One region of the Sedimentibacter sp. MB35-C1 genome, then DNA from elsewhere that is predicted to be linked to it. Evidence: riboswitches for the same ligand, from Rfam matches in the RefSeq annotation. Region 1 holds a riboswitch; the other holds the start of a gene.

Evidence for each region. A riboswitch is a leader RNA that binds a small molecule or an ion and turns the genes downstream of it on or off. The one in region 1 is predicted to bind glycine.
Region 2: it holds a riboswitch for glycine, as region 1 does, so the genes downstream of both, gcvT (glycine cleavage system aminomethyltransferase GcvT) here and RBQ61_RS12155 (ACT domain-containing protein) in region 1, are expected to answer to the same signal.

The regions. Positions count from the first base shown of each region.
Region 1 covers NZ_CP133188.1:2,537,671-2,545,762, forward strand. Annotated here, with positions in the region: gene gap (type I glyceraldehyde-3-phosphate dehydrogenase) at 1-597, opposite strand, end outside; gene RBQ61_RS12145 (sugar-binding transcriptional regulator) at 641-1,666, opposite strand; gene rpoN (RNA polymerase factor sigma-54) at 1,936-3,351, opposite strand; glycine riboswitch at 3,627-3,717, shown strand; gene RBQ61_RS12155 (ACT domain-containing protein) at 3,860-4,129, shown strand; gene RBQ61_RS12160 (PFL family protein) at 4,139-5,497, shown strand; gene grdD (glycine/sarcosine/betaine reductase complex component C subunit alpha) at 5,630-6,799, opposite strand; gene grdC (glycine/sarcosine/betaine reductase complex component C subunit beta) at 6,812-8,092, opposite strand, start outside.
Region 2 covers NZ_CP133188.1:1,084,953-1,093,044, forward strand. Annotated here, with positions in the region: gene RBQ61_RS04970 (S9 family peptidase) at 1-926, opposite strand, end outside; gene RBQ61_RS04975 (M42 family metallopeptidase) at 1,069-2,103, shown strand; gene RBQ61_RS04980 (AEC family transporter) at 2,121-3,059, shown strand; gene RBQ61_RS04985 (TrmH family RNA methyltransferase) at 3,070-3,783, shown strand; gene RBQ61_RS04990 (hypothetical protein) at 4,020-4,283, shown strand; gene RBQ61_RS04995 (flavodoxin domain-containing protein) at 4,321-4,809, opposite strand; glycine riboswitch at 5,041-5,139, shown strand; gene gcvT (glycine cleavage system aminomethyltransferase GcvT) at 5,251-6,345, shown strand; gene gcvH (glycine cleavage system protein GcvH) at 6,374-6,748, shown strand; gene gcvPA (aminomethyl-transferring glycine dehydrogenase subunit GcvPA) at 6,759-8,092, shown strand, end outside.

The DNA of each region.
Region 1 (8,092 bases):
TCTTCTTGCCATAATTCCCTTCTTATGTGAGTTATCATGGATGTTCTGGTCATTTGTGTATGCATGAACAGTTGTCATTAAACCTTTTTCAATTCCAAATGAATCATTTAATACTTTTGCCAGAGGAGCCAGACAGTTTGTTGTGCAGGAAGCTGCTGATATTACAGTTTCAGTTCCGTCAAGTATTTCATGGTTAACATTGTATACGATTGTTTTCAAATCTCCTTTTCCAGGAGCTGACAACAATACTTTTTTAGCTCCAGCTCTGATATGAGCCTGTGCTTTTTCAGCATCATTAAATTTACCTGTGCAGTCTATTACAAGATCAATATCAAGTTCTTTCCAATTGCAGTTTTCAGGATCCTTATTGCTCGATGTAATAATTTCATTTCCATCTACTATCAATGCATTTTCATTGTATGTAATTTTGTCCGTCATAAAGTTTCCGTGAGCTGTATCATATTTCAGCAGATAAGCCAATGTCTCGGCACTTGAATTTGTATTTATTGCCATTACCTTAAAATTGCTATCCTGTGTCATTAGCCTTAATGCAAGCCTTCCGATTCTTCCAAATCCGTTAATTGCTACTTTTACCATATTATCCTCCAATTATAAATATAATTAATTTAGTTATTCTTATCTATAATTCTAATATCCTTTTTGCAGCTGCTTCATCTGTAATAAGGATAAAATTATTATTAAATTTAGAAATTGAATAAATAGCTTCCGCCTTAGAGCTTCCGCCGGCAACACCTACTGCGTTTTTTATTGACCTGAAGTTATCCATGGTTATTCCCACAGAGTTAGTGTGCATTTTTACATTGCCGTCTTTGTCGAAAAAATATCCAAAAGCCTCTGCAGTTAATCTCTCCGACTCAATTATATTAAAAACACGTTTGTCTGATTTTCTTCTTATTGCCATATCTCTGGCATTACCAAGTCCGAAAACCAACAAGTCTATTCGCTGAATGTCTTCAAGAACATCGTTTATAAGCTTATTATTTTTTAATATGCCTAATTCTGTTTCATCCAGATTATCCGGAATGTGCAAAAGCTTGTATGAAGCATCCAGTTTTTCGGCTAAATTAGCAGCAATGGTATTTGCCTGTATCTCAAGTTCCTCGCTTAATCCGCCTCTGGCAGGAAGAACTAAAAGATTTCTAATTCCTTTTTTTCTCTTCATCTGATTGACTACGCACGCCATTGTGGTTCCGCCTGATATTCCTAAAACTGTATCATTTCTTATTAGATCCTTTACAATTTCAGCAGCTTTTTTACCAAGGTCAATAAATGTAAAGCTGTCCTTATCCGCATCTCCGGAAACCACCGCTACTCTTTTAAGTCTTAGCTTTTCCATAAGTTTTAATTCTATTTCAGACAAATTTTTAATATAATAAAATGTATTATGTATATCTGAAAGCAAGCTTAAGCCCATTCCGGTCAAGCTTACTCCGGCAGCCTGAATATCAAGCAAATCCATTTCCTTTAATTTATCAATTTCTGCACGCATAATCCTTTCAGAAATTCCAAGTTTTGCTGATAAGTTTCTTCTGCCAATCGGCTGAAAAGTGCTTATAATTTTAAGAATTTCATATCTCTTCATTAATAAATCAAAAGTTTCAGGAACTATTCTATTTTGTATTTCAAGTATTTTGTTTATATCCATACACCCTCCGGGATATAATATGTCCCATATATGCACTTTGTGTCCCTAGCATCATTTTACCATATTTCTCTTATATTGCAATACTAATTTAAAATTTTTTGAATTTTTAATTTGATAAAAAAAGAAATGTTAAAAAGAAATGTGTTATACTATTACGATTTGTATGCTCAAATATGTTCTACAGTTAAAATTATATCACACTAAATAATTTATGTACAGCAAAAAATAAAAAAGAGCGTACGTAATTGTACGTTCTGATTTATGCTTTATCAAAACCTTCTTCTCATTGAAGATGAAGGTATTCTCATCTCATCTCTGTATTTCGCTACAGTTCTTCTTGAAATTTTTATACCTTCGGCACTTAACATTTCTGCAATCTTTTGGTCACTCATGGGTTTTTGAGAATTTTCTCCGTTAATCAAATTTTGTATTTGAGTCTTAACACTTGTTGATGAAATTCCATCGCCTCCGGTTTCACTAATACTGCTTGCAAAGAAATATTTTAATTCAAACAGTCCTCTTGGCGTCTGAACATATTTTCCGTTTGTTGCTCTGCTTACTGTAGATTCATGCACACCAATATCGTCAGCCACGTCTTTCAACACCAAAGGCTTCAATGCCGTCTTGCCTTCTTCAAAAAATCTTCTCTGAAATTTTAGTATTGATTCAGTAACCTTGTACAATGTCATTCTTCTTTGTTCAATGCTCTTAATAAGCCACATTGATGAATTAAGCTTATCATTTACAAATTTATTTGCTTCCTTGTCGGCCAAATTGTTAATCATGCTTTTATAGTAGCTGCTTATAGTGATCGTAGGAAGATTATTGTCATTTACGATTATTACATATTCATCATTTATTTTTTCTATAGTAACATCAGGAACTATATACCTTATATTATCCGAATCTACAATGAATCCTCTGGACGGCTTTGGTTCAAGCATTTTGATTATGTCACACAGGCCTTGAACTCTCGTAACACTTATTTTTAAATCCTTCGCAATCTTTTGCACCTTGTTTAATGCAATTTCCTCCAGATAATTTTCAGCTATAATATATGCATTCTTATCCTGTATTCCTTTTTCTCTGAGCTGTATCATAAGGCATTCGCTCAAGTTTCTTGCCGCTACTCCAACCGGATCAAAAGTTTGTATCAACCTTAAAATTCTTTCTATTTCTATGACGTCTTCATTCAGCAGCAAGCTTATATCCTGAAGGGAGCATCCCAAGTACCCTTTATTGTCAAGAGACTCTATTATAAATTCACCTATTCTCTTTTCCTTGCTTGTCTTTACAGAAACCCCAAGCTGCACCATAAGATGATCTTTTAAAGACATTTTTTTTGAAGTGTAGCTTTCAAATGATTGCCTTTCATCTGAATCGGTATTTCTCTCATATGCCTTATAACTTAAATCGTCATACCTCTCTGTGACTTCCTTCCAATCGATTTCATCTTTGCTATCGTTTTTATCATAATTAGATTCATCACCCGTATTTTCTGTTGAACCAGATTCCTGATTTTTGCTGTCAGCTGATTCAAGAAAAGGATTTACCTCCAATTGCTTGTATATAAACTCCATTAACTCAACATTGTTGAATTGCAGAATTTGAATAGCTTGTCTCAATTCAGGCGTCATTATAAGCTTTTGAGTTTGTGATAAGTTTAGTTCAAAACCCATTTTCATAATATCACTCCTTGTTGATATCTATTATACCAAGTTTTATTAAAATTTCAATATTTATTATATCATTAAGCAATTATAATTATTGTACATCATTATAATTTGAATTCCTATTATTGCTTCCAGTATATCATTATACCAAAAATTTATTAATTATGCTAAACTAATTTATATTAAATTTAAAATATTACTTGATTTTTATAAATAATGAGTGTATACTGACGTCTAATAAAACATGTTGGATGAAGTTGGCGGAAGATTATAAATTAACCGTCAATGGACATAACTCTGGAGAGACTCACTTGAGCACCGAAGGGGAAAGTTACGTAATGTAATGAAACTCTCAGGTAAAAGAACAGAGATATAAAATACTAGGTATTTTTATTTTTGTTGTTAAAAGAAAGAGACTTCCAAGTCTCTTTTTTGTATTTTCGGCAGAAAGGAAGCCAATATTTTGTGTGAAGCGGTTATGCCCTGACTTTCATCCACAACTAAATATTTGGAGGACATAATGAAAGGTATAATAACAATAATAGGGAAAGACAAAACTGGCATAATTGCCGGCATTTCAACTCTTTTATCAAATTGCAGCATAAATATTCTTGACATTAACCAGACAGTAATGAGAGAGTACTTTACAATGATAATGTTGGTTGATTTAGATAAAATGAACATAGGATTCGCTGACCTGCAGCAGCACCTTAACAAAAAAGGTGATGAATTATGTATGAATATTAGAATACAACGAGAAGATATTTTTGACAAAATGTATGAAATATAAGGAGACAAAATGATTAATTATAAAAATATACTTGAAACCATTAATATGGTTGATAAATTAAAATTTGACATTAGAACTATTACAATGGGAATTTCACTTTTAGACTGTGCAGATACAGATGGTCAAAAATCCAGGAATAAAATATATGATAAAATAACGCGATTATCTGAACATTTTGTTGAAACAGCTGAAAAAACCGAAAAAGAATTTGGTATCCCCATTATAAACAAAAGAATTTCCGTAACTCCCGTTTCATTAATTGCAGGTTCATGCAATGACACCGACTATGTAAAATTTGCACAGACTCTAGACAAAGCTGCAGATACAGCCGGAGTTGACTTCATAGGAGGATACTCTGCTCTAGTTCAAAAAGGGTTTACTAAGGGAGATTTAATCTTAATAAATTCAATTCCTGAAGCTTTGGCTTCAACAGAAAAAGTTTGTTCTTCAATTAACGTAGCTTCAACTAAAGCAGGTATAAATATGGATGCAATAAAGTTAATGGGCAAAATTGTTAAAGATACCGCTTATCTTACAAGAGATAACAACAGCATTGGTTGTGCAAAATTGGTTATATTCGCAAATGCTGTTGAGGACAATCCCTTTATGGCAGGAGCATTTCATGGGCCCGGACAACCTGAAGCTTCAATAAATGTAGGCGTAAGCGGCCCCGGAGTCGTTAAAAACGCACTTGAACAAATAAGGGGTCAGGACTTCACATCAGTATGCGAGACAATAAAGAAAACAGCTTTTAAGCTTACAAGAGCCGGAGAAGTTGTTGCAAAGGAAATTTCACAAATATTGGACATACCATTTGGCATAATGGATTTATCTCTTGCTCCTACTGCAGATATAGGTGATAGTGTTGCAAGAATTCTGGAAGAAATAGGGCTTGAAAGCTGCGGAGCTCACGGTACAACTGCAGCCCTGGCACTGCTAAATGATGCCGTTAAAAAGGGAGGAATTATGGCTTCTTCAAACGTGGGAGGCTTGAGCGGCGCTTTTATACCTGTAAGTGAGGACGAAGGAATGATAAATGCAGTTAACAGAGGTTCTTTGGTCATTGAAAAACTTGAAGCAATGACTTGTGTTTGTTCAGTGGGATTAGATATGATTGCTATACCGGGAGATACAAAAGCAAGCACAATTTCTGCAATAATGGCTGATGAATGTGCCATAGGTGTTATTAATCAGAAAACAACAGCCGTAAGATTAATTCCGGTATACGGAAAAAGCCTAGGCGATACGGCAGAATTTGGAGGTCTGCTGGGCAGAGCACCAATAATGCCTGTAAGTAAATTTTCAAGCGATAAATTCATAGAAAGAGGAGGTAAAATACCTGCTCCGATACACAGCTTTAAAAATTAGAATTATCTATGCAGTGCTTTTCTTCAAATAATATGGGCAGGTGCAAGAAGCACTGCCCATAATGTTAAAAAAGTCCGTCTGCATTACGATGCCTTGCGCAGGACGAACTTTTTCAACAACCTTCCACAGGTATCAACAATCAGATTTTTCTTTAGCAATATACTCATTTTCGGCAAGAATTTCAATTGCCTTATCAATATTTGCATCATTTACTAAAATTATAGGTCCGGTACATCCCATTCCGCTTTCAGCGTAAATTCCGTTTTTCCATAAAAGCTTAACGGCATCTTCCAAGTCCATTATTTCAACACCTGAAATCTGAGAAGTTACCACTTGTTTTTCCGGAGCCTTTATTTCTTCTTCGGCAGGCTTTTTAGAAGATTTAAGCCCGCTTAATATTTCTGTCAGGCCGGCCTTGTGAGCCTTTTCAAATTCCTTTTTAGCTATTTCAAGGCATCCTCCCTTAACCAGCTCAGCAGCAAATTTGATTGCTCCTTCAACCAGCGGCGAACCTGAAGCTCTTGAAATAATAAGAATCAGTTTATCAAAGTTTTCTCCTATTCCGGGGCCGTAGCCATATCCTAATGATTCGTAGCTTCCGCCTGTTGTATAGGAAGAAAAGATTTTTATCATTAAATTTCCTGTCAGCGAATCCATTACCATGACGTCTGCAGAACCTGTTAGAAGGTCATTTCCTCTCATAACAGCACCGCCGTCTGCTCTTTGTGATGCTGCGAAGTTTATGTCGTAACCTTGGTCTTTAAGTTTCTTAAGTGCTATTTCTGTTTGTCTTGCTCCGTCAACATTTAATATACCTACTGTAGGATTTTTTATCCCGCATGCTTTGGCTGTTATTATGCCGTAAATAGCATTTTTAACCATACCTTCCACTTTATCGGTTGAGGATGTTCCTGTTGTTGTTGCTATGAACATCTCTTTTCCTTTTCCGGGAGTTACTACTCTTCCTACTGTTGAAACTCCTATGGGGAATGGATAATGCATCGTTACCGCTGCATCTACTTCTTTGGAATTAAGTAGTGATTCCATGGTTGTATGTGCTTCGTCTTCTGTATTTACAAATGCTGTTTTTACACCTTCTGCTTCTTTTGATCCGATTACGGTAGTATCTATTCCGCTTTTTGCTGCTTTTACTGCTGCTGAATAAATATTATCTTCACCGTGTTCGCTTCCCATGGCAGTAACGGCTACCTTCGGCTTCTGTCCGTATTCTCCGCTAATCAGTGTGTCTGCCAGCTGATCGAACACTTTGCCTATTATTTGTTTTACTTGTTTTTCAGACATATAAATGCCCTCCTATTCTGCCAATAGATTTGAAGCGAAGTTCTTCAGAGCTTCTGCAATAAGTCCTTTTACTTTTTCCTCTGAAATTGTTGACTGCGGTTCTTGTTCTCCTTTATTTGCTTCAATAATAAAGGATACGCCGTCAAACAGGTTTGTCATTCTTCCTAGGAAGAGACTTCCTTTTCCTACTATCATAGTATTTTTTATTTTTCCGTCCATGATATCTTGTCTGCAGAATCCTATGTAAGGAACTCCTGAAGGTATATGTCCTTGTGTAGGTGCCCAGCCAACCATACCATGTTTAGCTGTGAACTCTGCTAATTCTTTTCTCTCCATGTGACCCATTTTTACTGCCAGGGCTCCTATCATCTTGTAGTTTGCCAATGGCACATCTCCTGCTCCTGCTGGTTTTGTTATGTCTGGGTTTTGCATTTCTACTGAGTATTTATCTACATCTGTTATTTTCATGCCTGCTTTTTCTAAGGATGAAACTAATGATGATATAACTGCCTGTGGTGATGATCCTGTTCCTACTGTGTGTTTTCCTACCAGGTCTAGGTTTATTTCGGGGCTTACTCCGTCATTTTTGCTTATGAGTATGGCAAAGCCGCCTAATACGTCTTCTAAAATCGGAAGTCCTTTTTTTATGTGGTCTTTTCCGTTCATTCCAAGTTTTGCTGTGCATCCACCGGCGGATACTACAACGTTGTTGAATACTCCTGCTTTTACTAATGCTGCTGCTTCTATCAGCGCATGGGTCGGTCCTGCACAGAATCCTCTTGTGTCTGATCCTGTTGCATTTACAAATCCTGCTACTTCTGCGCAGGCTTTTGCAAAGTTTCCTCCGCCTCTTTGGTTCATATCTCCGCATGCTTCTTCGCAGCAGTCTATTACATAGTCTATTTCTTCTTTGTTTATGTCGTTTTTGTATGTGAGGTTTAATAATGCAAGTACGTTTGATGCTTTTGATACTAAGTTTTCCATCATTACATGGGCGCTTAGGTTAACGTCTATGTCGTGTGCTCTTTTTACGCAGCCTACTAGTTTGCCGTCGTTGTATAATGGTTCTGAATGTTCTTCATCAACGTATTTTTTTATTGTTTCTGCTTCTTCTCCCTGCTTGATTCTGCTTAGCAATGCTTCATCAAATAATGGATGTTTTTCAAGCTTTGCTTTTGTTTCGGCTAAGAAGTTGTTTTCTATTTTTACAAGGTCGAATACGTCACACATCTGCATCAGAACTATAAATTCGTCCTGCGGCATTATTTCTCCGAATTTTCCCCATCTTTCTGC
Region 2 (8,092 bases), 1.5 Mb from region 1:
CGGCAGTCTGACCCAACCGAATTGTGCATTCCGAAGTCATGTTCGCATATGAGTTCCGCCTCGCCGTTTCTCAATTTATAGAAGTAAGGATTTTGGTTCAAGCCGTACTTATCCATTGCAGAGGCTGCGAATAAAATTTCGTTACCTACAAATTCCGCAAAATCTATATTAAATTCATCTTCCTCAATTAATAGCATTGCTTTTTCAGAGTATAGATCGTACAAATACAGTTCGTTTGTCAGCTCAAGCTTGTTGGTGTAATTTTGGGACGTATAAAGAACTTTTCCATCTTTAATACCTGTTACTGTAACATTTTCAAACTGTCCTGAAATCGGAACTATATCTTTAGTGCCTTTATCGAATAAGTACAGCCTGTTTCGTTTTTTGTTTATAAATCCCTCTCCGTTTGACCAAAACGGTATTTCATCCAAAATTTCATAATCTTTGTTTTCTTTTATTTTGTCAATTGCTTTATCCTTTTCATCTGACTTGTGTGAATGAAGATTTATGCCATAGTGGTCATATTCTGCTGTAATGAGGAACTTTTCATGGGCTATCTTTTTTATTTCATTGACTTTGAGGGGTATTCTCATGTATTCATAAGCTTCTCCTCCGTTAATGTCAATTGCGTAAAATACAGTCCAATGTTCTCCGTCTTCTGTTTTTTTCTTTAATTTTTCATCACGCATGGATTGAAAAATCAGTGTGGTGTTGTCAAGCCATATAAAAGACTTTTCCTTGTTCATATTGGTAAGTTTTTTGGATTCTCCGGTCAGGCAGTTGTAAGTCCAAATAGTTGAATCGTATTTATTATCGTCGTAATCAGAGGTGTGAACCACAAACGCTGCATGATTTTTATCCGGTGACAGCTCAATCCCCGATAAAAACTTATAATCCAAGAAATCTCTAAGCTTTATGTTTTCCATAATAAACCTCCCTTTAGCGTATATAATTCTAATGATATTATATATTTTAAACCATATGCGTGCAATTATCAATTAAAGTATTGTAAATGTGAAAGGATTAGTAGTATAATTCTATCATAATATTTTTTGGAGGGACAAGTACTTGGAAACTAACATTAAATACACTCTTGAATTGTTGGAGGCAATAATTAGCATACCTAGTCCTACCGGATTTTGTAAGGAGGTTATGCAATATATTGAAAAAAAAGCAGATGAAAGTGAATACAGCATTTCAAGAAATAAAAAAGGTAACAGAATAATTGAAATAGAAGGAATTGACAACAGCTATTGCATAGGAATTCCGGTTCATGTGGATACTTTGGGCGCAATGGTAAGATCAATAAATTCAGACGGTACATTAAAAATTACATCAATAGGCGGAAATATGTTTACAACCCTTGACGGTGAATATTGCAAAATTCATACAAGAACTGGGAAAATATATACTGGAACTATGATTTCGACGTCTCCTTCGGTACATGTATATACTGATGCAAGAAGCAAAGAAAGAACCGAAGAAAATATGATGATAAGGCTTGATGAAAAAGTAAAAAATAAAGAAGATGTACAGAAGCTGGAAATAGGCTCGGGTGATTTTATTTCCATAGATCCGAAGTTTATAATAACGCCTTCAGGTTTTATTAAATCAAGATATCTTGATGACAAGGCAGGAACGGCGTGTGCATTAAGCTTGATGGAAATGTTTAAAAGACTTGGAACAAAACCGAATACTAATGTCAAAATTATAGTTTCATCTTATGAAGAAGTCGGTCATGGATGCTCTAACATACCAGATGATGTAGATGAGCTTGTAGCAATTGATATGGGGTGTATAGGTCTTGATTTATCTTGTACAGAGCATGACGTATCAATTTGTGCCAAGGATAGTTCAGGTCCGTATGATTATGATATTACCAATAAATTAATGGGGATGGCTAAAAAGCATAAATTAAATTATGCAGTAGATATATACCCGATGTATGGCTCGGACGTATCCGCTTCTTTAAAGGGCGGAAATGATATAAGAGGAGCTCTTATCGGTCCGGGGGTTCACGCTTCGCACGGAATGGAAAGAACTCATATTGAAGGTATAGAAAATACTATTAAACTAATTTATGCATATTTGACAGAGCAATAAGATAGAAAGGACTTGATGTGGAAAATTTATTATTCTCAATCAATGTTGTATTGCCAATATTCTCTCTGATGATGATAGGATATTTTCTGAGACAGATAAAAATATTTGACAAAGATTTTCTTGTGAAGGCAAACAATTTTGCATTTAAAGCGCTTCTTCCGGTGCTTTTATTTAATAATATATATAAGAGTCATATTTCAGATTCGGTTAACATACGTTTGATTCTGTTTGCTATAAGTATAGTTTTGATTCTGGTAGGCATAATGTTTATAGTGGTTCCCAAATTTGAAAAGGAAAAAAGAAACCGCGGCGTAATAATACAGGCCATATATAGAAGCAACTTTGTGCTTTTCGGTGTTACGCTCAGCAAGAATATTTTTGGAGATGCTAACCTGGAAGTTGTTACAAGCCTTACTGCAGTAATAATACCGTTGTTTAATTTTCTGGCCGTAGTAATATTGGACTGGTATTCAGAAGTAAAGAGTAATTTATTAGATACTGCCGTAAATATAGTTAAGAATCCGTTAATAATAGGTTCTGTTCTTGGCATCGTATTTTCTATTTTTGGCATAAGGCTTCCGGGTTTTGTGGAAAATGTGGTGTCTGATGTAGCAGGAATGGCTACGCCGCTTGCTTTGATGGTGCTTGGCGGTGAGATTGAAATCAAAAATTTATCAAAAAATATAAGGCATATATATTTTGCCGCATTTGGCAGACTTATACTATTTCCGGCAATTATACTTATTGCCGCAGTATTGCTTGGCTTTAGGGATGTTGAACTTGGAGCGCTACTAAGCATGTCTGCTCCGTCATGTGCTGTTTCAAGCTATACAATGGCGCAGCAATATGATTGTAACTATGAATTGGCCGGACAGCTTGTATTTGTTACTACTATGATATGTCCTTTGACTATATTCATGTTTATATATTTATTGAAGACTTTTGCTCTAATTTAAGGAGAATTAAATGGATATAAAAGCGTATAAAAAGGGCTTTGAGCATTCATATACATTTGGTATGTTTCCAACCGTTGAACTGATAAAATTCCGGCCTGAAGCAGTTGTAAAGGTGCTGGTTAGCTCTAATTATAAATCGGAATCGGATGCCGATATTTTTGAAATTTGCAGAAGGTACGGCGTGAAGACAGAAGTTGCCGATAAAGCGATAAGACGAATAAGTGACAAGGAAAATAATTTTGTTGTTGGTGTGTTTTCCAAATACCAATGCCGGTTGAATGCAGAAGCTTCGCATCTAGTTCTGGTTAATCCGGGAAATATGGGAAATATGGGAACAATTATACGAACGCTGACAGGTTTTGGGTTGAGCAACCTGGCAGTTATAAGTCCCGGCGTCGATATATTTGATCCAAAAGTGGTCAGAGCTTCGATGGGTTCTCTGTTCAGAATAAATTTTAAATATTTTGATAGTTTTGATGAATATAAAGATGCGTATAATAATAGAAGAATTTATACATTTATGTTGGACGGAGCAAAGACACTAAAGGATGTTAGGCATGATGAAAACGAGCTGTTTTCTCTTGTTTTTGGAAATGAATCCACAGGACTGGATTCAAGCTTTTCTTCTGCAGGTACAAGTGTGTTTATAAAGCATACCGACAGGATAGACTCCCTAAACTTAACCATAGCTGCCGGAATTGCAATGTATCATTTTTGCAGTTAGATTTATTGTAAAAAAATACTTTGAATTCAATAAAAAGGATAAATAATTCATCGCCAAATGTTAATAATATATTTGAGGCAGCAAATTGTAATAACTGTCTTTAATATGTTGATTGAAGGTGATCGATCATTACGAACAATAATAGCAAAAATTCAAATAACGATTCATTGTTATTGAATTGGGAAGAACAGTCAAAATTAGACAGCCAACAAAACTTAAGGGAGCAGATGAAGCGAATGAATAATAATTTCCAAAATAAGAATGAAACCAACAGATTTGAAAACAAGAATAACAATAATTTCGAAAACAAAAATAATAACAAAAACAATAACAACAGATTTGAAAACAAAAACAACAACAGGTTAAACAATCGTGAGAACAATAGATTTGATAACCGCGAAAATAACAATCAAAACAATAATCAAAATAATAATAATCAAAACAATAACAACAGAAACAATAACAACAGAAACAATAACAACAATAATGACTTTAGATAACACTAAAAATAAGAATGGCAACTTAAAAATGCCATTCTTATTTTTTTGATTGTAATATATCACTTGCCATTGTCTGTATACTTTCGTAATCTATTTCTGTAAATTTTCGGCTTTCTAATTTGAAATTTTTTTGAACGGTTTTAATAATTAATCGATCAAACAATTTATGGGGCTTAACTTTTAATTTTCCTCCGAAGCATTGGATTGATATGGATTTGTTCAATAGTTTCTTTGGGAAATTATGAAGTAGGTATTGATTAGCTTTTTCTGGGAAACCGCAACACAAATATATGGCAGTGTTTTTTTTCATAAGTACTTCTAAGTTATGTCTGATAAAATTTACTACTGAAGAATGTATGTTGTTAAATCTTATACAACTTCCTATTATAATGGTATCATAGCCAGATATGTCCGGGCTTTCTTTAGTTAAATTTACTACATGAGAACCAGGAAGTTTTTCAGACAGTAACTTCGCGCATTCTGAAGTAGTGCTGTTATTGCCTGCATATGTTATTAAAATATTCATTTTCCACTCCATATATTGATATATATAAAATAATAATAGTTTAGCAGATAAAAGTCAAGAAGTATATATTGATATAAAGTTATCATAAATATGCGGACAATAGCTCTCTTAAAAGTAGTTTTTTTCACGATACAAAAACTGTTGACTCTTTGGAATTAAAGTTTTATAATATGGTTAAAAGTAACAAATAAAGGTTTATCAGTAAGAATAAAAATACGCAAGTATAATTGTATGAAAAGCTTTGGAGAGACCCCGAAGGGGGAGCCGAAGAAGCAAGTCGCACGTGTCGAGTGCGATGAAACTTTCAGGCAAAAGGATGAAGCTTGGACAATTCTCTGAATAACAAAGATTAAGACAGAGGTAATGACATTGGTTATTATCGCTGTCTTTTATTTTAGGCATTATTATATGTCAAATGAATAATTGAAAAGGAGTGATTTAGTGAAAACGACACCATTATATGAAAAGCATTTAGAATTAAAGGGTAAAATAATTGACTTTGGCGGTTGGAATCTTCCTGTGGAATATTCGGGGATAATTTTGGAGCATGAGGCAGTTAGAAGTAAGGCGGGATTGTTTGATGTGTCTCATATGGGAGAGATAACAGTCAAAGGTGAAGATGCGGAAAAATATCTGCAAATGATTGTTACTAATGATATTTCTGTTCTTGCGGATAATCAGATAGCATATACAACAATGTGCTATGAAGATGGTGGAGTAGTAGATGATTTGCTGGTGTACAAATACAGCAGTACTGATTATTTGCTTGTTGTTAACGCTTCGAACACTGAAAAGGATTATGAGTGGTTGAATAATAATGCGTTAGGGAATATAAAAATTAAAAACGTATCGCTTGATTATGCTCAGCTTGCTCTTCAAGGGCCTGAAGCACAAGCGATTTTACAGAAGCTTGTAAATGAAAATTTAGACGAAATAGAATTTTATCATTTTAAAAGCGACGTGAATGTTGGTGGAATAAGTGCTTTGTTATCACGAACAGGATATACCGGAGAAGATGGGTTTGAACTTTACTTCGCTTCTTCCGAAGGGCCTAAGATGTGGGATATGCTTCTTGAGGCAGGAAAGGAAAACGGAATAGTTCCGGTGGGACTGGGAGCAAGAGATACATTGAGATTTGAAGCGGCTCTTCCTTTATACGGTCACGAAATAGATAAAGATGTAACGCCTCTGGAGGCTGGCCTGGGTTTTTGCGTAAAATTATCAAAGAATAATTTTATAGGAAGGAATACCTTATCAGAGCAAAAGGCATCAGGATTAAAAAGGAAACTTGTGGGATTTGAAATGCTTGGAAGGGGAATTCCAAGGAATCGATACGAAGTGCACTCAGACGGTAAAAAAATAGGCTATGTAACTACAGGGAGCTATTCGCCTACTTTGAAGAAAAATATAGGTCTTGCATTAGTAGATGCAGAATATGCAAAGGAAAAAACACCTATTGAGATTGTCATAAGAAATAAAAATGTAAAAGCTGAAGTTATTAAAAAGCCATTTTATACAAAAAAATATAAAAAATAATGAAAATATAAAAATAATGGAGGGCATTATGAAATTATTAAAGGAATTAAAATATGTAGAATCACATGAATGGGTGAAAGTAGAAGGAAGCAAGGCTTATATAGGTATAACAGATTATGCTCAGGATCATTTGGGTGAAGTGGTGTACGCTGAACTTCCTGAAGTGGGTGCAACTGTTGAAAAGGGAGACCAATTTGTAGTTCTTGAATCAGTAAAGGCTGCATCAGATGTTTATGCTCCGCTTTCAGGCACTATAGTTGAAGTCAATGAAGAGCTTGCAGACAGCCCAGAAAAGATAAATGAATCACCGTACGATGCATGGTTTGCTGTTATAGAAATGTCCAATCCAGATGAAACACAATCTCTGCTTACGTCAGAAGACTACGAAAAAATATGCGAGTAAGGAGGAACGAATGACAAGATATATAGGAAATACTAATAATGACCAAGAGCAGATGCTTAAAGAAATGGGATATGATAGTATCGAGTCTCTATTCAAGTCAGTTCCTCAGTCGGTAATGCTAAAAACAAATTTGGATATTCCAGAGGCGGTATCTGAAATGGAGCTTGTAGAGAAGATGAAGTTATTAGCAAATAAAAACTGTAATCTTGATGACTATACATGCTTTTTAGGTGCAGGTGCCTACGACCATTATATTCCGGCGGTTATAGATCACTTAATTTCACGCCAGGAGTTTTATACAGCGTATACTCCATATCAGCCAGAAATAAGTCAGGGGACACTGCAGGCCATTTTTGAATATCAGACGTTGATAAGCGAATTGACAGGCCTTCCTGTTGCAAATGCTTCGTTGTATGATGGTGCTACTGCATTGACAGAGGCAGCAATCATGGCATGCGAAGCTACGAAGAGATCCGAGGTTATAATTGCATCAAATGCTCATCCTGAAAGTATAAAAGTGCTTAAGACATACGCGCAGTTTAGAGATATTACGGTAACTGCTGTCGGATATAAAGACGGACAAATTGATTTGGATGATTTAAAAAATAAAATTAATGAAAACACGGCCGCTGTAATTATTCAGAGCCCTAACTTCTTTGGAATTATTGAAAATATAAAAGATATAGCAGATATAGCTCATGAAAATAAGAGCCTGCTAATAGCCAGTGCTGATCCAATATCGTTGGCATTGCTGAAAAGCCCTGGGGAATTGGGAGCTGACATAGCTGTAGGCGATGGACAGTCACTGGGAAATCCACTAAGCTTCGGCGGACCTTACCTAGGATTCATAGCAGTTACAAAAAAACTTATGAGAAAATTGCCTGGCAGAATTGTAGGAGAGACTGTTGATAAGGATGGGAACAGAGGCTTCGTTCTTACACTACAGACGAGAGAACAGCACATAAGAAGGGAAAAAGCGACTTCTAACATTTGCTCAAATCAATCATTAAATGCTTTGACTGCCGCTATTTACCTAACGCTTATGGGAAAAGAAGGATTAAAGGAAGTTGCCAACCTTTGCGTACAGAAAGCGCATTATACATATAATGAATTAATTGGAACGGGAAAATTCAGTTCCGTATTTTCTAAGCCATTCTTTAAGGAATTTACGGTAAAGAGCGAGAAAGATGTAGCAAGCCTTAACAAAGACCTACTGAAATACAACATTATCGGAGGCTATGAACTGGCAAAAGATTATCCAGAACTAAAAGACGGCTGGCTTTTGGCTGTAACAGAAAAACGTACAAAAAGTGAAATAGATAATTTTATTAGAAAGGCGGCAGA